DNA from 3 places in the Sporosarcina sp. SG10008 genome. Region 3 is predicted to be linked to each of the others. Evidence: riboswitches for the same ligand, from Rfam matches in the RefSeq annotation. Region 3 holds a riboswitch; each other region holds the start of a gene.
What was found. A riboswitch is a leader RNA that binds a small molecule or an ion and turns the genes downstream of it on or off. The one in region 3 is predicted to bind lysine.
Positions count from the first base shown of each region.

Region 1: it holds a riboswitch for lysine, as region 3 does, so the genes downstream of both, dapA (4-hydroxy-tetrahydrodipicolinate synthase) here and ACGLYD_RS05150 (aspartate kinase) in region 3, are expected to answer to the same signal.
Region 2: it holds a riboswitch for lysine, as region 3 does, so the genes downstream of both, ACGLYD_RS01990 (Na+/H+ antiporter NhaC family protein) here and ACGLYD_RS05150 (aspartate kinase) in region 3, are expected to answer to the same signal.

Region 1 covers NZ_CP172607.1:56,641-64,473, reverse strand. Annotated here, with positions in the region: lysine riboswitch at 781-958, shown strand; gene dapA (4-hydroxy-tetrahydrodipicolinate synthase) at 1,081-1,965, shown strand; gene ACGLYD_RS00265 (DUF4256 domain-containing protein) at 2,070-2,636, opposite strand; gene phoU (phosphate signaling complex protein PhoU) at 2,752-3,405, opposite strand; gene pstB (phosphate ABC transporter ATP-binding protein PstB) at 3,425-4,195, opposite strand; gene pstA (phosphate ABC transporter permease PstA) at 4,272-5,099, opposite strand; gene pstC (phosphate ABC transporter permease subunit PstC) at 5,101-6,015, opposite strand; gene ACGLYD_RS00240 (phosphate ABC transporter substrate-binding protein) at 6,074-6,916, opposite strand.
Region 2 covers NZ_CP172607.1:391,014-398,846, forward strand. Annotated here, with positions in the region: gene yunB (sporulation protein YunB) at 37-798, shown strand; lysine riboswitch at 854-1,035, shown strand; gene ACGLYD_RS01990 (Na+/H+ antiporter NhaC family protein) at 1,179-2,750, shown strand; gene ACGLYD_RS01995 (ABC transporter substrate-binding protein) at 3,150-4,343, shown strand; gene ACGLYD_RS02000 (branched-chain amino acid ABC transporter permease) at 4,477-5,352, shown strand; gene ACGLYD_RS02005 (branched-chain amino acid ABC transporter permease) at 5,366-6,316, shown strand; gene ACGLYD_RS02010 (ABC transporter ATP-binding protein) at 6,306-7,085, shown strand; gene ACGLYD_RS02015 (ABC transporter ATP-binding protein) at 7,088-7,795, shown strand.
Region 3 covers NZ_CP172607.1:1,052,095-1,059,927, reverse strand. Annotated here, with positions in the region: gene ACGLYD_RS05180 (LuxR C-terminal-related transcriptional regulator) at 19-243, opposite strand; gene ACGLYD_RS05175 (thioesterase family protein) at 316-759, opposite strand; gene sdhB (succinate dehydrogenase iron-sulfur subunit) at 898-1,704, opposite strand; gene sdhA (succinate dehydrogenase flavoprotein subunit) at 1,710-3,464, opposite strand; gene ACGLYD_RS05160 (succinate dehydrogenase cytochrome b558 subunit) at 3,585-4,193, opposite strand; gene ACGLYD_RS05155 (YslB family protein) at 4,431-4,847, shown strand; gene ACGLYD_RS05150 (aspartate kinase) at 5,358-6,575, opposite strand; lysine riboswitch at 6,666-6,845, opposite strand; gene uvrC (excinuclease ABC subunit UvrC) at 6,894-7,833, opposite strand, start outside.

The sequences.
Region 1 (7,833 bases), 1.0 Mb from region 3:
CATCACCTTTATACATTTATTCCTAACTCTTGTTTATTAACTAATCCGCTGTTTTCTTTCTATTCTTAGCCACAATCCATCGATTCGCTTCCTGATACATTCATCTTAGTGTGTATTAACCATTCTGGCAACAAACGCTCCGTAGAGTAATTCAGGCGATACGTGTACAACTACTTTTTGGGACGAAAGAACAGCGGTTCTTCTTATCTGGATATAATCCGCCAAAGATACAATTTTGGCGGCTGAAACTTTCTTTATGATTTTCTCTTTTTTAATAGTAAAGAAGTGTCACTTTCTATTAGGCATCACATGATTAGATGCATAGTCTTTCTTAAAAGTAAGCAAGAAGCACATTATACAACGTTCAAGAGTGCCCGAAATTGTATCTTCGGGCACTTACACTCTCTATAGAAAGTCATCTATTCATTTCTTCCAAAACAGCTGCATTTTCCACTTGAACAATGCAGGAACGCGACAGGCTACTATCCACAACAGGATTACTAAAAAATGTATGGCTAGTACCCCTCAGTAAATCTGTCATGAATAGTTAGCCGGAAGCGGGCCGGAAATAGTCCAGTGAAAATGAAGGTCATCAAGCCCTTCTCACTAGTATTTTATTCAAATAAATGGGTCATCAACAGACGAAATAACATTTAAAAGAATATCAAGTCCCCATTAAATTCAGAACCTTTCTAGAACTCGGCACCTTTCCCTTGCAATTGCGTTAGAATAGAGGTAAGGTTTGTCTAATTAGAAATTCACTTATTTCAAAAATTTTGAAGTAAGGATAGAGGCGCAAAGACCATCAGTACACACGTGGAGGATGATGAGATCCTGTGACATTTGTGGAAAGGGGAATTTGCCGAAGTGGAGAGAATCTCATTTTCTTGAAGCTGGTTCTGTGTTGAATAAACACAGAATTGTCATATAGGAAACTATATGGAGGGCTATCTTATGCAAAGAAATAATTTATTATTTCTACTGCAACAACGAGCCCTTGTTGTTGCTTTTTTGCGTTCATTCACTAACTGCCCTTCTTCCTCTATTTTTTTAAAATAAATTATAGGATGTGGAGAAATAATGAATTTCGGACAAGTATTAACTGCTATGGTGACTCCTTTTGATGAAAATGGTGAAATTGATTTTCAAGCTACAAAAAACTTAATTAATTATTTAATTGCTAATGGAACAGATGGCTTAGTGGTATCTGGTACAACAGGAGAGTCTCCGACGTTAACAGAAGAAGAAAAGGTCAAATTATTCAAGTTTACAGTGGACGTTGTGAATGGCAGAGTTCCGGTGATTGCTGGTACAGGCTCGAACAACACAAAAGGATCAATTGAACTAACAATACTTGCAGAAGATGTAGGTGTCGATGGTATTATGCTCGTTGCGCCATACTATAACAACCCATCTCAAGAAGGATTATATCAACACTTTAAGACAATTTCGGAGGTCACATCTTTACCGATTATACTTTATAATGTTCCCGGACGCAGTGTTGTCAACATATCTGCTGAAACAGTCATTCGCCTTTCAAAAATACCTAATATCGTTTCTATTAAAGAGGCAAGCGGTGATTTAGATGCGATGGTCGAAATTATTACTCATACACCTGAAGATTTTTCATTGTATAGCGGTGATGATGGTTTAACAATTCCAGTGTTATCAATTGGTGGAACAGGTGTTATTTCTGTAGCATCCCATGTTATAGGAAATGAAATGCAAACGATGGTTGAACATTTCAAAAGCGGCAATATTCAAGAGGCAGCTAAGGATCATCGTAGACTACTACCTATAATGAAAGCACTTTTTGCTGCTCCAAATCCATCACCTGTAAAAGCAGCTTTGAATTTAAAAGGAATCCCTGTCGGTGGTGTCCGCTTACCTATGATTCCTTTAAGCGATGAACAACTAAGTTCACTACAACGAGCACTAAATATCCATGAAAAAGTAACTTTTTAAAAACCATTGTGAAGGGTACCAGGTTCCAAAACAATTCACAAATCAATAAGAACCTGGCACCCATCACTCTATCTCATCGTCTATAAGCTTAGTGGGTGCAAAATTTAGACCCTCAGCGAGCCACGGAACCCCCTGGCAGCATAGTAGGATTCTGCTCCATTGTGATACACAAAGACAGTGTCGTAGCGCCAATCACAAAAGATAGCCCCTCCGAGTTTTCTAATATTGGCAGGTGTTTGCACCCAGCTCGATGTTTTCATATCGAACTTTCCAAGTTCCTGTAACTCCCGGTATTGTTCTTCCGTTAAAAGCTCAATGCCCATGTCGGAAGCCATATCAAGAGCATTATTTTCTGGTTTATGCTTTTTTCTTGACTCCAACGCTTCAAGGTCGTAACAAACACTTCTACGGCCTTTAGGGCTTTCTATTGAACAGTCATAAAAAATATAATCGCCCGACTTTTTATCATGACCAACAACATCCGGTTCACCACCGGTTATTTCCATCTCATTAAGCGACCATAGTTTTTCAGTATTCGCTTCCAACTTCGCTTGGACTTTACTCCATTCAAGTTCTTTATGGCGATTCATGTTTTTCTCAAAACGAGCTTTCAATATTTCGAGTAATTCTTCACGTTGTTCTAGTGACAACTCCTTGTTTCTCTTTGTCATACTAGTTTCCTCCCCTATATTTTTATTATGTATAGAATACCCTTAATTTTTATTACGAGCTACCTTAAATAAAACCGGAGGAGAAAATTTTTCATTTTTCTCCCCCGGTTTATTTTTATGAATTAAAATCATATATCTGACCTTTAATCAGATATGCCGCGCTCTCAGCAATATTTGTGATGTGGTCTGCTGTTCTCTCAAGATAACGATTTACAAATAATAACTGAACAAGCTGATTTGTGTCTTCTGGATGTTCACTTAAATACGTAGTCAGTTTTTTATAGTTTTCACGACTACATTGATCCACTTCATCCTCTAAGTCGCCAACTTCTTTAGCAAGTACCATACTTTCCTCTAAAAAAGATCGAAGTGCTTTTCGGAGCATCTCAATTGATAGTTCATTCATCTTCTCTACATGTGTAAGTTCCAGTAAAGAGGTTGTCTGGCCAATCTTAATGGTTGATTTCGCAATATTTACTGCGAAATCCGCAACCCGTTCAATTTCAGATGAAATTCTTAGTACACCAATAATCTCGCGTAAATCCCTTGAAATAGGCGCTTCTTTTGCCATGATCCAGATTGCAAACTGGTTAATATCCATTTCAAGTTTATCAATCGCCGTATCGCCCTCTATGGTTTTAATAGCCAGCTCAACATCTTGTGTTTTCAAGGCTCTCACTGCTCTTTCTAGAGCAGTAATGGATAGTTCACCCATTTCGGTGATTTTAGTTTTTAATTCCTCTAAGTTTTTCTCGAAGTTTTCTCGCATACCCCTTTGTTACCCCCTATTATCCGAATCGACCTGTCACATAATCTTCTGTCCTTTGATCCTTAGGCGTAGAGAAAATTGTATCTGTATCATCGTATTCAACAACTTCTCCATTTAAGAAAAATGCTGTTTTATCAGAGATTCGTGCAGCTTGTTGCATGTTATGAGTAACAATAACAATCGTATAATCTTTTTTCAATTTCGTGATTAGTTCTTCGACTTTTAACGTAGAAATTGGATCTAGTGCGGAAGTAGGCTCATCCATTAATATAACATCTGGTTTCATCGCAATGGCACGTGCAATGCAAACACGTTGTTGCTGACCACCAGACAAACCTAGTGCTGATGTTTTAAGACGGTCTTTTACCTCTTCCCAAATCGCGGCTCCGCGTAAACTTTCTTCCACAATTCGATTTAATTCTTTTTTATTTTTTATGCCTTGCCCCTTTGGACCATAGGCAACATTATCGTAAATGCTCATTGGGAATAAATTTGGTTTTTGAAATACCATTCCCACTTTTGTGCGTAATTTAATTACATCACTTGAATTATAAATTTTTTCATGATCAATGACAACTTCACCTGTAATTTTCACACCATCAATTAAATCATTCATTCGGTTTAATGTTCGTAAAAAAGTGGATTTGCCACAACCTGAAGGACCGATTAAAGCAGTAACCTCATTTGCACGAATAGCAAGATCGACGCCGAACAGCGCTTGTTTCTCACCATAGAATAAATTCAAATCCGTTACATTAATTTTCGATGTACCTACTTTATGTTGCTCCATATGCGCAAATACCTTTCCTACTTGATTTTGTGTGATTGCTGGTTCCATTACTGCTGTACTCATTGATAAGCACTCCTTATTTGTTGGTTCCTTTGTTTAACTTTTTTGATATGTAGGTTGCTGAAAGGTTGATGATCAAAATGAGAACGATTAAGACGATCCCCACTGCTGCAGCAAGTTCAATGTCTCCCGATTCTTGTGTGACTAAATAGGAATGAACCGTTAACGTTCGAGCCGATGAAAAGATTCCATTTGGCATGGCAGCAACAGTTCCGGCTGTTAAGAAAATAGCAGCTGACTCGCCAACAATTCGTCCAACAGAGAGGATGATACCCGATAAAATCCCCGGCATGGCATTAGGTAAAATCACCTTATATAAGGTTTGTAGCTTCGTTGTCCCAAGTGCTAACGAACCTTCACGATAGGAAGCCGGTACTGTTTTCAATGCTTCTTCTGTTGTTCGGATGATGACAGGCAAAACAATAATCGTTAATGTTAATGAAGCAGCAATAATGGACATACCTAACTTTAAGGTTGTTACAAAGAATACTGCCCCAAACAAACCGTAAATAATCGAGGGGATTCCTGTCAAACTTTCTGTTGCAAAACGTATGATTCTTACCAAACGCCCTTGTTTCGCGTATTCTTGCAAGTAAACGGCCGCTAATATCCCAATAGGTGTTGCGATGATCAATGAAATAACAATTGTGTAGACCGTTGTTACAATCATTGGCCAAATACCGCCGCCTCCAGTTGGTGAATAATCGCCAAAGATGAAATCGAAGCTGATTAAACGAAATCCTTTATAAAAGATGAACCCCACAATCATAACGAGGACAGCAACCGATAAGAAAGCCGAGAACCATAAAAGTCCACGTAACAAGTTATCTTTAAATTGCCTCATCTTAGTTGCCACCCTTCGCACTGATTCTGGCTAATACAAAATTCAAAATTAATATAAATGAGAATAAAACAATTCCCGTTGCAAACAACATTTCTTGATGTGTACCGAATGCATAACCCATTTCTAAAGCAACATTTGTCGTCAGTGGACGAACACTATCTGTAAGGCTCGTAGGGACGATTAAACTATTACCAGCTACTAAGATAACTGCCATCGTTTCCCCAATGGCCCTACCTAAACCTAATACGATTGCCGTCATAATTCCTGACTTAGCTGCTGGTACAATGACTTTAAAAATTGTCCCAATATGAGATACGCCAAGTGCTAATGATCCTTCACGATATGTATGAGGGACCGCACGAATCGCTGTCTCTGCTACAGTCACAATTGTGGGTAACATCATGATTGCTAGCACAAGAATAACAGCTAGTAAACTTTGTCCTTTCACTAAACCGAACGTATCTTGTAAAAATGGAACAATGATTGCAAGTCCAAATACACCATATAATACAGATGGGATACCAGCTAGCAACTGAATGGCTGGTGAAATAATTTTAGCTACTCTTTTAGAGGCAATTTCCGCCAAGAAAATCGCTGTAAATAAACCGATAGGAACCCCAATAATTAATGCTCCAACTGTTGCATAAATTGATGCAACAATCATTGGGAAGATACCGAATTTATCTTCACTCGGTACCCAATCAGTACCAAAAATAAAATCTATAAAGCTATAGCCACCTGCTACAAAGGGATGAGCTCCTTTATAAAATACAAATCCAATGATTAACAATAAAGTGATAACTGAAAGAAGTGCGCAAATCAAGAAAATTCTTGAAGACACCTTCTCTAACAAATACTTCCTTTTATTTGCTTTACCGATTGCTACGGCCTGCTCGTTAGTTGTTGGGATAGACACACTTTATTCCTCCAAAATCACACTCAAAATTATGGTTCTGTTTTTCTTTAAGAATCTTTTATTTTATAGGAATAGCTCCTGCTTCAGCTGCAATGAGTTGTCCATCTTCACTTAAGATGAAATCTATAAATCGTTGGCCATCCTCTGTTAATTGACCTTCTTTATATAGAAATAAGAATGGTCTAGACAAACTGTATTGTTCTTTTAGAACATTTTCTGCATTTGCTGCTACGCCATTAATGTCGATTGTCGAAATGGAGTCATCGATATATTCAAATGAAATAAAGCCCACTGCATGTTTATTGTTCCCTACTGTTGTTTTAATATTACCGTTACCACTTGCAATAATTGCATTTCTTATTAATTCGCCAGAGCTGTAATCGACAATTTCTTGGAAAGCATCACGTGAACCTGAACCATCCTCGCGAGAGACAACAACGATTTCCATATCATCTCCACCAAGTTCTTTCCAGTTCGTCACTACTCCAGTAAAAATCTTCTTTACTTGCTCCATCGTAAGATCTTTTATTTTGTTAGTTGGATGAGTCACTACTACAATTCCATCATAAGCAATAACGACCTCATTCAATCCACTCGCTATTTCTTCATCCTTTAAATCTCGTGAAGACATACCTATTTCAGACACGCCACTGATTGCGTTGGTAATACCCGCAGATGAACCAATTTGGTTTATTTCAATATTCGTTTTGTCTTGCTCTGAATATTTGTGGGCTAGTTTTTCAGCAAGCGGCCCTACAGATGTTGATCCTGAAATAGACACTGTTGCGTTACTACCTTTTGACGCTTGTCCGTTAGGTTCATCATTGCTTGTACATGCGGATAGTATAGTAATTAGAGACAGCGTTAATAATCCCATTTTCACTCTTTTCAACCTAGTCATTTGTGACCTCCTAGAAATAGGTTAGGAACTTTTTTATGTCGTATCTTGTCTAATACTAGAATAATCGCCTAGTGTAAATTTTCAACAGGTATTTTGTAAAGCTTTTGTAAATTTCATTAAAAGCAAGATGCTTTATGTTAAAAATTGTTAAGAATTAATACTCGACAAGATAACTTAGGATGAGTTGAAATTAAAACTTAAATACCTTCCATTTATTTCACAGTTATTCTAAGTAGATTGAATACATGATTTCAATTTTATAGTCTCATACAAAGCTGTGTAATCATCTCGTCTTGTCGTAGAATACAGTTTCGAAAAGAACCGCCTTTTGTTCCACTGATAGTTTTGAAGGTTTACCGAGTGATATTCCCTTCTTTGTAAGCAGACCAATAACTATTAACTGTAAAGGGATTATGACCGATTATTTGAGCAATCTAATTGATTTTGGACGCCCTATTGGTTATCTCTATACCCGCTAGGAAGAGCTTAAAATCTTTAAATCAATTATGTTGTTTATTTAGTTTCTTATTAATTTTTAAAATCGATATATTAAACACTGAAATTGTAAAAAGCTTGAGGATTCAAATTTGAATCCTCAAGCTTTTTACATTTATATAGTATGTAAGTCTAACCATGCCAACTCTTCGAATAAAGCTTTTAAGGAACAATATAAAACTGTTCGTTTCGAATTGCATCAAAGAAATTATATAAAAATCTCCAATTGGATAAAAGATGGCACTATATACTTTGGCTACACCTCTCTATTTATCCTATCTAACCAGTTTATCGATGAAATTCCCCATACCAATTCACAATTACCTTGTCTATTTATCGTTTGACTATGTCTGTATAAGAGCCAATTACATGGTGATTGGCATATATTACTCAACATAAAAGGTGAAGAATCAAGTTAAAAA
Region 2 (7,833 bases), 660 kb from region 3:
TACCTTCCTGCATAACGTATAGTAGGAGGAGTCGTCTTGAGATTTCACGGCCAAGTTACTAGAAAATCCAGGAAGAAAAAACGCAAATTGTTACCCCTTCTTATTCCTGCAATTCTTATCGCAATTGCCCTTTTTATTTACATTATTAATGCAAGGCTTGCCCCAATTTATATTCAATATGCAGAGGTACAGACAGAAAAAATCGCGGCCCATGTTATCAATAAAGCCATCAATTCCAGGACTGCCAATGTACTTGATGTCAATGATATCATTGTAAACGTCCCGAACGATTCTAAAGGGATGGTGAAATTCAACACTGAAATCATCAACAGAGTATTAGCGGAGACACATGGTCTTGTCGAGTCCCATCTTCAACAGGCTGAAGCGGGCAATCTAGCTTTATTACCAACAGATGAGATAGAATTTGATTCGCAAGCAATGAAACGTGAAGAGGGAATTGTCTTTTTTGTCCCTCTTGCTCAAGCGGCAAATATTCCACTACTAGGGAACTTAGGGCCTAAAATACCGATTCGTTTTCATGTCATAGGTCAAGTACAAGCGACTATAGATACAAAAATTAGTGAATTTGGTATTAACAATGCCGTTGTTGAAGTGAATATATTATTAACAGTAAATGTCCAAATCATTGTCCCACTTGCAACAAAGCAAAGTGTAGTGACACAGAAGATTCCGGTAGCTATGGGACTAATTCAATCAACAGTACCTCAAATCTATACGACTGGTGGTGGGGATCCGCCATCGGTCGAAGTTCCAGCCCCTCCCGCGATAGAGGAATGAAAAGGGACTTGAAAATGGTGTGGATAACTGATAGGCTAGTAGAGGATTGAAATATCGATTGGGTAGAGGCTGCATTGCTTATTAGTCACACACGCGAGATTGACACCGATGACCGTGTGTAAAAGGAAGCTTTGCCGAAGTTTGGTAAGATCGTCGGGATCTATCAGGCTGGGGTTATTCCGAATAGGGATAACACTGTCATACATTTTTGAACATGTATGATGAGCTACAAGTCGTGAGTTAGATAAGCAGTATTAGTTATCCAACAAACGAAACGTAGATAAAGCCGGCTCCTGATGCACTCTGCTGAGTGTAATTAGTAGCCGTTTTTTTATTCCCCCTATACAGGGCCTCAACCCGACTAAATGGAGGAATAGTAGATGATAGGAACATGGGTATCCATTTTACCACCACTAATCGCAATTATTATGGTGTTTGCAACTAAACGGGTGCTGTTGTCGCTCGGAGCAGGAATAGTCTCAGGTGCTCTGCTGGCGGCGTCGTTCGGACCTGTTGAATCATTAAAAAATTTATTGGAGTCAGTTAAGGCTACATTTTGGGATGGTGGACTGAATACAGGGAACATTTACATTATCCTTTTCATCCTTCTATTAGGGGTTATCACTGCATTTGTTAGTTTATCCGGTGGAAGCAGGGCATTTGCAGAATGGGCAGTGCGGCACATCAAAACAAAACGTGGTGCAAAACTGCTCACAGTATTTCTCGGTATAGCTATTTTTGTGGATGACTATTTCAATGCATTGGCAGTTGGCCAAATTGCTCGTCCGATTACAGATCAGCATCGAGTTTCAAGAGCAAAACTAGCTTATTTCATCGATTCAACCTCAGCACCGATTTGTGTCATTTCACCAATTTCAAGTTGGGGTGCCTTTTTAATAGGCCAACTTGCACTTATATTTGGTGGTGCTGCAGCGATTAGCTATTCACCACTATCTGCCTTCATTATGATGGCGCCTATGAATTTTTACGTTATTGCAACACTTGCAATGGTGTTTTTCCTTGCGTGGACCAATTTCGATCTATTCGAAATGAAGAGACATGAACAACTTGCTACAGAAACAGGTCAATTATTTGATCCTGCTAAAACAATTCCAGGTCAGTTAAAAGAAGACTTCCCAGTACACGCACATGGCCGCGTTCGGGATTTAGTCGCACCAATCGTCACACTTGTTGCAGTGACATTTGCGGTTATGATTTGGACAGGTTATTTAGCCGGCGGATCAATGAACCTTTTGTCAATTTTTGAAAATACGGATGTCTCTCTTGCATTACTGTCGGGTGGAATTATCGCCACGCTAATAGCGGTAGTATTATATATGCAACAGATGAAAAATAATGAAACGGCAAGCTATTCTCTTATTGGCAGTGCCTTTATAAATGGATTGAAAGCAATGATGCCACCTGTGCTGATTCTTATTTTTGCGTGGTCATTATCATTCCTGATAGGAAAATTGGAAACAGGCTTATATTTATCAGAGCTTGTGTTGAAATCGAATATATCGGTTTCATTCCTGCCGGTCATCATGTTTATCCTTGCTTGTATTATGGCCTTTTCGACAGGTAGCTCATGGGGGTCATTTGGTATTCTTATGCCGATTGCAGGCACCATAATGATTGACGCGGCACCGGAAATGTTACTGCCAGCACTTGCAGCAGTACTTGCGGGAGCAGTTTTCGGCGATCATGCTTCACCGATTTCTGACACAACGATTCTATCTTCTACAGGTGCAGGCTGTAACCATATAGATCACGTTGCGACACAGTTTCCTTATGCATTAATCTGTGCATTGGTGGCCACAATGGGCTATATCATCTTAGGTATCACAGGCTCCATATGGATAGGTCTAGTTGGTGTTATTGTTATTCTTGTAGTATTGTTTTCTGTTTGGACGATGAAAGCTAAAAAAGAGGCAACACAGCTGTCTTTATAATAGTAAATGATTGGAAGCGGTGAACTTTTTACCGCTTCTTTATTATGTTTAAAATAGTTTTCTAACAAAAAAATGTTTTGACAATAGTCAGATAGGTATATATACTAGGCGTTAAGACTAAAGTAATCAGAAAATGGTGAACTTCCATTCAATGATTAGTTAAAAGTATTAGGAAAGGATGATATTGTATAACTGATCTTTCTATTAACTGTTAGACTTATTCGAAGAAATTAAACTTCGAAAGATGAGAACTGAAAACTCTCTATAGACCGAATAGAAAGTTTGTTTTACAATAAGCATGTAAGCGGAAACAAAATGATATCTTTCGGAATGCTAAATCGTTTGTCGTACTAGTTCGATTTAAATTGTCGGAAGTATCAATCAAAAGGGGGATTTTATATGAAATTGAAAAAGTTTGCAAGTGTATTTGCCGCTTCCGCTCTAGCAGTCGGATTGTTGGCAGGGTGTGGTGCAGGGGACAAAGCTGAGGAAGGAAGCACAGGTGGATCTAAGGGCGGCGATACGATTAAAATCGGAGTCAACCTTGAATTATCAGGTGCTGTTGCCTCTTACGGTACTTCCGAACTATCGGGAATTGAACTTGCAGTTGAAGAAATTAACGCTGCAGGCGGTATTGATGGCAAGGAAATTGAACTTGTCAAAGTCGATAATAAGTCTGAGCCTGCCGAAGCAACGAGTGCAGCGCTTAAATTGATCACTCAGGATAAAGTAATTGCAATCATCGGAGCAGCTACAAGTGGTGCTACTGTTGCACAGGCTGAAATCGCTAATGGCAACAAAACTCCACTTATCAGCCCATCTGGGACAAGCCCGAACGTAACAGTTAAAGATAACGGGGACGTTAATGAATTCGTATTCCGTACGTCATTTATTGACCCATTCCAAGGAACGGTTGCAGCAAACTTTGCAGCGAATGATCTTAGTGTTAAAAACGTAGCGATTTTCTCTGATAATGCAAGCGATTATTCAAAAGGTCTTGCATCATCGTTCAAAAAAGATTTTGAAGCTGCAGGTGGTAAAATTGTTGCTGAAGAATCTTACGTAGGTAAAGATTCTGATTTCCGTTCAACTCTTACACGCATTAAAGCAGCAAATCCTGAATTCATTTTCATCCCTGGATACTATGAAGAAGTAGGATTGATTGTTAAACAGGCTCGTGAAATGGGTATCACTGTTCCACTTATGGGAGCAGATGGTTGGGATTCTCCAATTCTACTTGAACTTGCCGGTGCAGAAGCATTGAATAACACATTTACAACAAATCACTATTCATCTGAAGATCCAGACGGTATCATTCAAGAATTCAACAAAAAGTTCAATGACAAATATAGTAAATCACCTGACGCATTTAATGCACTTGGTTATGACACGGTTTATCTATTAGCTGATGCTATTAAACGTGCAGGCGGTCCAGATTCTGTGAAGATTAAAGATGCTCTAGCTGAAACAAAAGATCTTGAGCTTGTAACTGGCTTGTATTCGGTTGATGAAAACCATCACCCTGTCAAATCAGCTACTATTCTTGAATACAAAGACGGCGAACAAGTCTTCAATACAAAAGTTAATCCTTAAATCAATCACGCAACTAATAGAAGTGGTAAACTTCTGCTGAATGAAGTTAAAACTGTAGGAATGGAGGGAGGATGTCCTCCCCTCATTCCTTTTTTAAGCCTTATTTTAAAGCTGGAAAAGGAGTGAAAAGTTAATGGAATGGTTACAACAGCTAATAAACGGTATTTCACTCGGCAGTATTTATGCGTTAATTGCACTAGGCTATACAATGGTTTATGGAATTATCAAACTCATAAACTTCGCACATGGTGAAATCTTTATGATTGGTGCATTTATTGGGTATTACTCCATCGCGGGTTGGGGTCTTGGATTCATCCCTGCCCTACTATTATCAATGGCTTCCTGCGCAGTTATTGGCGTTCTTATCGAACGAATAGCCTACAAAAGATTACGAAATGCGACAAGAATCGCGGCGTTGATTACTGCAATTGGGGTGTCACTTCTTATTCAAAATGGTGTCATTTATATGCGTGGTGCGCAACCTAATGCGTATCCAGAAGTACTACGCAATAAATCATTTGATTTTTTCGGTGCTCAAATAAGCAGTCAGTCAATCCTAATTCTTTCTGTTTCTGTCACATTGATGATCATTCTTCAATTTGTTGTACATAAAACGAAAATCGGAAAAGCGATGCGAGCTGTTTCCTATGATGCTGAAGCAGCTAAGCTGATGGGAATTAATGTTGACAACACAATCTCGGCTACGTTTGCGATTGGATCAGCTTTGGCTGGTGCAGCGGGCGTTATTTTCGGTATTTATTATACAAAGATTGACCCGTTAATGGGTATTATTCCTGGTTTGAAAGCATTCGTCGCAGCTGTCCTTGGTGGAATTGGAATTATTCCCGGAGCCATGGCTGGAGGTCTTGTGCTTGGAGTAGTAGAAACATTTGTCAGTGCGCTTGGTTTCTCTCTTTGGAGAGATGCTGCGGCATTCGTCATTTTGATTTTAATACTCATCTTCAAACCGTCGGGACTCTTTGGTAAAAATACACGTGAGAAAGTGTAGGTGAAACAATATCATGAAAAAGTCAAAACAGTTTTGGTCATTTATTGCTTCATCTCTAATCGTTTATACGGTTATTCAAGTGCTCATAAGTGTAGGTATATTAAATGATTTTCATTCTAATACATTAATCTTTATGGCAATTAATATTATGTTGGCCGTCAGTTTGCACTTAGTAATTGGTGTTACAGGACAGTTTTCACTTGGTCATGCAGGATTCCTAGCAGTGGGAGCCTATATTTCGGCAATCGTGACGATGAAATTCCAACTGCCATTTCCAGTTGCAATTTTAGCGGCAGGGGTTATTGCTACAATTGCAGGGCTAATCATTGGGATTCCAAGTTTACGGCTACGCGGCGATTATCTAGCAATTGCTACACTTGGATTTGCGGAAATCATTCGTATTGTTTTCTTGAATATTGAATATGTAGGTGGAGCGGCAGGGATGCAAGTGACGCATTTAACTACATGGACCTCTGCGTTTATCTGTCTTTTCGTTACAATAGTAGTTATCGTCAATTTCACAAATTCAAGGCATGGCCGCGCGTGTATCTCAGTTCGAGAGAATGAAATTGCGTCGGACGCTATGGGAATCAATACAACGTATTACAAAGTATTAGCGTTTGCAATTGGTTCTTTCTTTGCGGGAGTTGCTGGGGCTTTGTATGCACATAACTTTTACATTATTCAACCTGCTAACTTTGGATTCTTAAAGTCAATCGATATTTTGATCTATGTTGTGTTGGGTGGTTTAGGAAGTTTGTCAGGAGCAATTGTTGCAACAATATTATTAACAATCGTTTCCACATTCTTACAAAGTTATCCTGAAACACGCATGATTATCTATAGTCTAGTACTTATCATTGTTATGCTTTATCGTCCAAAAGGCTTAATGGGCACAATGGAAATAACGGATTACTTCAAGTTATGGAGAGGTTCGAAAGGAGGCAGCCAGCATGACAAGTGAACCGTTACTGAGAGTGACAGATGTAGGTATACAGTTTGGCGGGCTGAAGGCAGTTTCGAATTTCAATATGGAAATCAATCAAGGTGAACTTATTGGGCTCATTGGTCCAAATGGAGCGGGTAAGACAACGAGTTTCAACTTATTGACAGGTGTTTATAAGCCTACGGAAGGCGATATTTTATTCAAAGGGAAACGCATTAATGGTATGGCTCCTTACCAGGTAACACGCAGGGGAATTAGTCGGACATTCCAAAATATTAGGTTGTTCAATGAACTATCCGTTTTGGATAATGTTAAAGTTGCTTATCACTCATTAGCGAAGCATTCAGTTCTAAGTTCTATGCTACGCCTTCCATCCCATTTTTCTGGGGAGAAAGAAATGGAAGAAAAAGCAATGGAATTCCTCAAGATTTTTGAATTGGATAAATATAAAGATGAAGATGCAAAAAATCTTGCATATGGGAAGCAGCGGAGGCTTGAAATTGCACGGGCATTAGCCGCAGGCCCGGAGTTGTTACTACTTGATGAACCAGCTGCTGGGATGAACCCGCAGGAAACGAAAGAGCTAATGGAGTTAATCGCATTTGTCCGTAAGAAATTCAATCTAACTATTTTATTAATTGAACATGATATGAATTTGGTAATGGGGATTTGTGAACGTATTTACGTATTGGATCATGGTGTACTTCTTGCTGAAGGAACTCCTGAAGAAATCCGTAATAATCCGAAAGTAATCGAGGCTTATTTAGGGGAGGAAGTTGACGAATGAGTATGCTAAAAGTTGACAACCTCAACGTCTATTATGGTAGTATTCATGCGCTTAAAGGTGTTTCATTACATGTAGATCAAGGAGAAATTGTGACATTGATTGGTGCGAATGGTGCTGGGAAAAGTACGTTGTTGAAAACATTATCAGGTTTATTAAAACCAAAAGAAGGCACTATAGAGTATTTGAATGATTCAATAGCGGGTAAGCAAGCCCAAGCCATTGTAAAAGCAGGAATCTCCCATGTACCTGAAGGAAGACGAGTGTTTGCAGATATGAGCGTTGAAGAGAATATTGAATTAGGTGCTTTTTTAAGAAAAGATAAAGCGGGTATTCAACAAGATTTCCAAAAAGTCTATGAGATTTTTCCACGCTTGCATGAACGACGCAAACAATCAGCGGGAACGCTGTCTGGCGGAGAGCAGCAGATGTTAGCGATGGGTAGGGCTATCCTGGCAAGACCGAAATTGTTGTTGTTGGATGAGCCCTCAATGGGACTGGCTCCACTAATGGTTAAGACGATTTTTCAAGTCGTCAAGGATATTAATCAAGAGGGAACAACGATTCTCCTCGTAGAGCAAAATGCCAATATGGCCTTGTCAATTGCTAACCGTGCGTACGTTATTGAAACGGGGCGTGTCATTCTTTCAGGGACTGCTGAGGAGCTGCATGCCAGTGAAGAAATCAAGAATGCTTACTTAGGTGGCCATTAATTGAAAAGAGACAGTGCTTGGTAACTGGCACTGTCTCT
Region 3 (7,833 bases):
TCATCATTAACACCTGCTTCAACGCAATTGTAACTCTCCCAACCGTAACAATTCGATTACCGCTTGTGCTCTGCCGGAAACACCTAGCTTTTGAATTGTGTTCGAAATATGGTTGCGAACAGTCTTTTCGCTGATTCCGAGCCGCCCCGCAATATCTTTTGTCGTTTGATCTTCAACGAGCAGATTAAAAATTTCTCGCTCTCTTGCCGTAAGCAAAGAACGGTTTTTAGAGTCCTCTATCAAGACGCGCCCTCCTATCCACTTTCACTTTAAAATATGTGAAGAGGCGGCGAGCTGTGCCGGCTACATGGTGATTTAGTTAACAAAAAGTATTTTCTCCTCTTCAGACCACGCAACACCTTTGCCCGTCTGTCTGCCAATCTGAACCATCGTACCTCGTCCTGTGAAGACGATATCATCTTTACTGTTCTTCGCCATATAGTGAATATCAACAGAACTGTTACCAACTGCGGCAGCTTTAACGAATATTTCCAACTTTTCATCAAAAAAGACTTGCTTCAAAAAATCACATTGCAAATCAGCAACGACCGGAAAATTTTCACCCTTTGGATCAAGCCAATTATTCATAAGCCTAATCTCTTTTAAGAACTCAATCCTCGCATGCTCAAAATAAATAAATGGGACCGTGTTGTTCAAATGACCATACATGTCCGTCTCAGAAAAACGAACGGATATAGGTACAGAAAACTTGAATTCCGATTCCCATGTCGACAACTCTTTTATGTACACTGCTTTCACTCACCAAACATCTCCTCTTCTAAAATGAATACTCATTCATCTATTCTATCAAATACCCCCTAATAAATGAAGGTGCTAAACAAAAATAGAAAAAAGCCCCGCCAAGGCATAATGCCGTAGCGAGGCTAGGGACTGAAATCAGTCCACCATATGGTCACTTCCGAAGAAGTTTTTGAACATTTGTACGTTCGTTGCACGGTTCATTGCTGCAATCGAAGTAGTCAAAGGAATTCCTTTTGGACATGCAACTACACAGTTTTGTGAGTTACCACATTCGCCAATTCCACCGTCTGTCATAATCGTAGCCAGACGTTCGTCTTTGTTCATTGCACCAGTTGGATGCGAGTTGAACAGCCGTACTTGTGATAGCAATGCAGGTCCCATGAAGTTCGTATTGTCGTTAACGTTCGGGCATGCCTCAAGACATACACCACACGTCATACATTTTGAAAGTTCATATGCCCATTGGCGTTTACGCTCAGGCATACGAGGTCCTTCACCAAGGTCATATGTGCCGTCAATCGGAACCCATGCCTTAATTTTTTTCAACGAATCAAACATGAATTCTCTGTCAACAATCAAGTCGCGAACGACTGGGAATGTCTTCATTGGTTCAAGTTTAATCGGTTGTGTAAACTGATCTACAAGTGCCGTACAAGATTGGCGTGGACGTCCGTTGATAACCATTGAACATGCCCCACAAACCTCTTCCAAACAGCTCATTTCCCAGTTAACTGGTGTTGTTTGCTTACCTTCTGCGTTGACCGGGTTACGACGAATTTCCATTAAAGCAGAAATGACGTTCATATTCGGTCTATATTCTAATTCAAAACTTTCCCAATAAGGTTGTGATTCAGCAGTATCCTGACGTCGAATTTCAAAAAGAACCGTTTTCTGTGACGTCTGCTGTTCACGTTCTTGTACTGCCGTATTGTTCTCGCTCATTTAGGTCAATCTCCTTTCTTCGCGGAGTAATCGCGTGTACGTGGTGGAATCAAGGAAACATCTACTTCTTCATAATGGAAGATTGGTGCAGAATGTCCATCGAATTTCGCCATTGTCGTTTTCAAGAAGTTCTCATCATCACGATTCGGGAAGTCCGGTTTGTAATGGGCTCCACGGCTTTCATTACGGTTAAGTGCACCAAGTGTAATAACACGAGCCAAGTATAGCATGTTTTTCAGTTGACGCGTAAATGTTGCACCTTGGTTAGACCATAGTTGTGTATCCGTAATGTTGATGTTTTCATAACGCTCAAGAAGCTCAACGATTTTATCGTCTGTCGCTTGTAGTCTGTCATTGTAACGAACTACTGTTACGTTATCAGTCATCCATTCGCCAAGTTCTTTATGAAGAACATAAGCGTTTTCAGTACCGTTCATTTTAAGCGTATCATCCCACTTCTGCTGCTCTTCTTTCACTGCTGCGTCGAAGATTGTAGAAGGAAGGTCCACTACAGAACGTTTCAAACCTTTCATGTAATGAATAGCGTTCGGTCCTGCGACCATACCGCCGTAAATTGCTGAAAGGAGTGAGTTTGCGCCAAGACGGTTTGCACCGTGCTGTGAATAATCACATTCCCCCGCCGCGAATAGACCTGGAATACTTGTTTGCTGATTATAGTCAACCCATAGTCCGCCCATTGAATAGTGGACAGCCGGGAAGATTTTCATCGGTAATTTACGTGGATCGTCGCCTGTGAATTTCTCATAGATTTCGATGATTCCACCAAGCTTAATATCAAGCTCTTTTGGATCCTTATGGGAAAGGTCCAGATACACCATGTTTTCACCGTTGATACCAAGTTTTTGGTTAACACAAACGTCAAATATTTCACGTGTTGCGATATCACGCGGTACTAGGTTACCGTAATCCGGATACTTTTCTTCAAGGAAGTACCAAGGCTTGCCGTCTTTATAAGTCCAGACACGTCCACCTTCACCACGTGCCGATTCACTCATAAGACGCAGTTTATCGTCTCCTGGAATTGCTGTTGGGTGAATTTGGATAAATTCACCATTCGCGTAGTGTGCACCTTGCTGATAAACGATAGAAGCTGCAGAACCTGTATTGATGACAGAGTTTGTCGTTTTCCCGAAAATGATTCCAGGTCCACCTGTTGCCATAATGACTGCATCACCTTTAAAGGCTTGAATCTCCATCGTTTTCATGTTTTGCGCTTTAATACCGCGACAAACGCCTTCTTCATCAAGAATAACACCAAGGAATTCCCAGTGTTCGTATTTCGTCACAAGTCCAGCAACTTCATGACTTCGAACTTGCTCGTCTAATGCGTAAAGGAGCTGCTGTCCTGTCGTCGCACCAGCGAAAGCCGTACGGTGATGCATTGTACCTCCGAAACGTCGGAAATCCAACAATCCTTCTGGCGTACGGTTGAACATAACGCCCATCCGGTCCAATAGACTGATGATTCCTGGTGCTGCATCCGTCATTGCCTTAACTGGTGGTTGATTCGCAAGGAAGTCTCCGCCGTATACAGAGTCATCGAAATGAATGTCAGGTGAGTCGCCTTCCCCTTTTGTATTTACTGCACCATTAATGCCGCCTTGTGCACATACAGAGTGGGAACGTTTAACCGGAACAATGGAGAACAAGTCAACCGGCGTACCTTCTTCAGCGGCTTTGATAGTTGCCATCAGGCCGGCTAGTCCACCGCCGACGACAATCAATCTGCTTTTTGCCATTATTGTTTCACTCCTCAAATTATAGGTGATCTCGTAGTCATTTAGTTAAGTTGTTATTCAATTACGCCTCGGCGTAATTGCGTCCAAATTTGAATCAGCAGGGATTTCTGCTGATTCAAATTAAACAAATGCAAGTAGTGCTTGTATACCGATTACAGAAAGCACTAGGAATATTGCCATTGAGATATACGTAACGATGGTTTGTGAACGTGGAGATTGTGTAATTCCCCAGCTTACTAGGAATGACCAAACGCCGTTCGCCAAGTGGAATGTAGCTGCAAGGACACCTGCAATGTAGAACGCAAGCATGAATGGACTCGATAAGATGTCAGCCATCATATCGTAGTCCACATCAGCTCCCAATGCTTTTTGAACTCTTGTTTGGAAGATGTGCCATGCGATGAACACGACTAGGAATACTCCCGTAATTCGTTGTAGCATAAACATCCAGTTTCGGAAAGTCCCGTAACGCTTTACGTTATTTTTCGCTGTGAAAGCTATGTACACACCATAGAACGCATGGAACATAAGTGGGATGTAGATGATGAACCATTCAAGAAACAATACGAACGGTAAGTTACCCATGAAATTGGATGCAGTGTTGAATGCCTCTGGGCCGCGTGTGGCAAAATGGTTAATCACTAAGTGTTGGGCAACAAAAAGCCCCACTGGAATGATTCCGAGCAGTGAATGAAGACGACGCAAATAAAAATCTGATTCTCTCGACAAGTCTTTTACCCTCCTTTATTAACTGAGTCCTTCAGTGCGCCTCTGTCATCATTTCGACATGAAGCGACCGTTGACGACGTACCTCTTCGTGGTACAATATTATGACATAACCATTGTACTCCTCAGTTTTGAAGAGGTCAAGACGATGTGGGCTTTTCGACACGCCCGAATTTAATATATTATTATTCTCTTGGATTCACTAACGCTATCATTTAACCGAAAGGGTTGCATATTCGATTGGAAAATACTACATATGATTCACCAACCCGTTTTGGCTATGAAATTTTACGAGATCACGTGTTGCCAAGTATCCTCGGGAAACATGAAGATGAAATCCTCTATTGGGCCGGAAAAGAAGTAGCTCGAAAATTCCCGATTTTTGGTGTTGATGAACTTCCTGAGTTCTTTCAAGAAGCCGGATGGGGGCCCCTTCAACTCGAAAAGACGTTGAAAGACGAGGCTTTTTATTCTTTAAAAAATGATTTCGCTACAAATGCCCAAAACAGATCTTGCCAACTTGAAGCCGGTTTCATTGCACAACAGTACCAGAAATTTAGTGGATTGCTCACTGAGTGCTACGGAGAATTTAACGCAAAGGATGGTCTCATCCATTTCCAAGTCAAATGGGACTTAAAAACGAAAGTTGAGGCATGAAAAAGAAGATGCATCCTTTAAATCGGGCGCATCTTCTTTTTCATACAACTAATCTATATATGTTGAACTATTGATTCTATATGATCTCCAGCGAAGGCATCTCTATGCGCCGTGCGTTGTACAGGGGTTTCTTTATGTCAACATATATAACTAAAAATAACCAGTAAATTACTGCTTATTTTCATGATGAAACACCCTATGTACAGTTTCCGTAGGGTTGCACCTCTCGCAGTTTTCTCGTTAATCACATGAGGGGTTTTTGGGAACGAATGAATAAGCACTTTCCAATCCATAATAGAGCAGCCAAAGATGGAATTTTGGCTGCTGAATCCATCTATATAGCATTTCCTTTTTGATTTTAAGGAAGTGTCACTTTCTATATGGAATTGCACTGTAACTTGTATAGTCTTAACTAAAATTTACAAGGAAGGCTTTATTAAAAGTGATAGAGCGCCCTTTGTCTTCAGGCACTTGCAATAAAATGGTTAACAATAGACATAACAAATTATTTCAGTCGTTGTCTAACCCGAATTGTTTATGAAGCGCCGCTACCGCTATTTCCATATCCGATTCTGGAATAACTACGGATACCTTGATTTCAGACGTACTAACCATTTTCACAGGAACTGATGCACTACGGAGTATCTCAAACATTTGTGCAGCGACTCCTGGGTTGGATACCATTCCACTTCCAACGATTGAAACTTTCGCAAGACCCACTTCAAAGTCGGCTCTGTTGTAACCAAGAGCTTCTTTTTCCGTCTCTAAAACATTAATAGCTTCTGCAAAATCCTCTTTCTTAATGGAAAATGACACAGACGGCTGTACGCCTTCCATAATTGTCTGGACGATAATATCGACGTTAACATGGTGATCCGCAAGTGCAGTGAATATATTCGCAAGCGAGCCATTGTATGGAACGTCATACATAACTGTAATCCGAATGATATCTCTTTCAAAGGCGATGCCCCGAACAATTAAATTGTTTTCCAAATCAATTTCCTCCTTGATAATCGTTCCTTCACCTTCCATATGTGCAGGTCTGACCCGAAGCGGCATTTGATGGTTCTTGGCAAACTCAACCGCTCTTGGGTGAAGTACTCCTGCACCTAAATTCGCGATTTCAAGCATTTCATCATATGATATTTCCTCAAGCTTCTTCGCTTGTCCAATTAATCTTGGATCTGTCGTAAATACCCCTTCAACGTCTGTGTAAATATCACAGATAGCTGCATCTATTGCAATCGCAATCGCCACAGCACTTGTATCAGATCCCCCGCGACCAAGTGTTGTCAACTCACCTGAGCTGTCAGCACCTTGAAAGCCGGTAATCACTGCAACAGCACCCGATTCAAGCGTCGATACAACCTTATCTGCATTGACTTGCTCGATTCGCGCATTGCCGTGAACTGACTCTGTCGTTACACCCGCTTGCCACCCTGTATATGAGCGAGCCTCCAAACCTTGTGCCGCAATTGCCATCGCTAAAAGGGATGCTGTTACTTGCTCACCTGTCGCAAGTAGCATATCAAGTTCGCGGCGGCCCGCTTTCGGATTAACTTCCACGGCGAGCTTTAGAAGATCATCCGTTGTTTTCCCCATTGCAGAGACGATAACCGCAACTTGATTCCCCCGACTTACTTCACCTTGTACAAGCTTTGCAGCGCGTGCAATCCTCTCGGGGTTCGCAACTGATGTGCCACCAAATTTCATTACAATTCGTTCCATGATTTTCCCTCCAATTTCCGCCTGAACGCAAAAACGGCCCTCATAAGTATGAGAGCCGGTCCGATTGGAGCGCTCGCCGAAGAGCCGCCCCGTTCAGATAGCTCTCCAGGTATTTTTATACCTGACAGACTTCCATTTATTCAATGGAAATCCAGCAGGACAATCGTGACAGCCGATTGGTCCGCTTCGGCGAATACTCCTTTCAATCCCGTTCATCAGGCTGCCGCCTTCCGGAGATTTACTATTGGTATCCGCACCTCTATCTTCACTACATATGCAATTTTTAGTGAAAAAACTCAGTGCGTTCACTCTATCACATTACTTCTCTTCTCGCAATGCCTCTTCACGGAAATACGTTTCCACTGATTCTGCAACCACCTTCGGCAAGCCCGCTTGTTGCAGCTCTTCAACGGATGCTTCACGAATCTTTTTCATAGACTCAAAGTGTTTGAGTAATAATGTTTTTCGTTTCGGTCCGACGCCTGGTAATCCATCGAGCGCTGATGTCAATGAATTCGTTTCGCGCCGTTGCCTGTGGAACGTAATTGCAAACCTGTGCACTTCGTCTTGAATTCGCTGTAACAAGTAAAATGCTTCACTCGTTCTCTTTAGCGGGATCATTTCAATCGGATTGCCATAGAGAAGTTGCGCCGTCTGGTGTTTATCGTCCTTCGCAAGTCCAGCAATTGGAATCGACAAGTTCAACTCATCTTCAATGATTTCCCTGGCCGCTTCCATATGACCTTTACCACCATCTATAACGATTAGGTCAGGTAATGGCAAATCATCCTTTAGCACACGGATATAACGCCGCCTTACAACCTCACGCATCGCCGCGTAGTCATCGTGTGCAGCTGCAGTCTTCGTCTTATACTTTCGGTAGTCTTTACGATTCGGTTTCCCATCAAGGAATGACACCATTGCAGAGACGGCATCTGAACCGTACATATGTGAATTATCAAATGCCTCAATACGGTACGGTATGGTGATATTCATCGCCTTGCCAAGTTCTTCACATGCGCCAATTGTACGAAGTTCTTGTCGTTCAATAAGTTGGAACTTTTCTTTCAATGATATCTCGGCATTCTTGATGGCTAGATGGACGAGATCTTTCTTTTTACCGCGCTGTGGAATGAAGACATTGACATCTAGAAGTTGACGGACGATTTCACTATCCATTCCCTGAGGCAACAAGATTTCTTTCGGGATTAAATGTTGGGACTTACCGTAAAACTGTCCGATGAACGTTAGCAGTTCT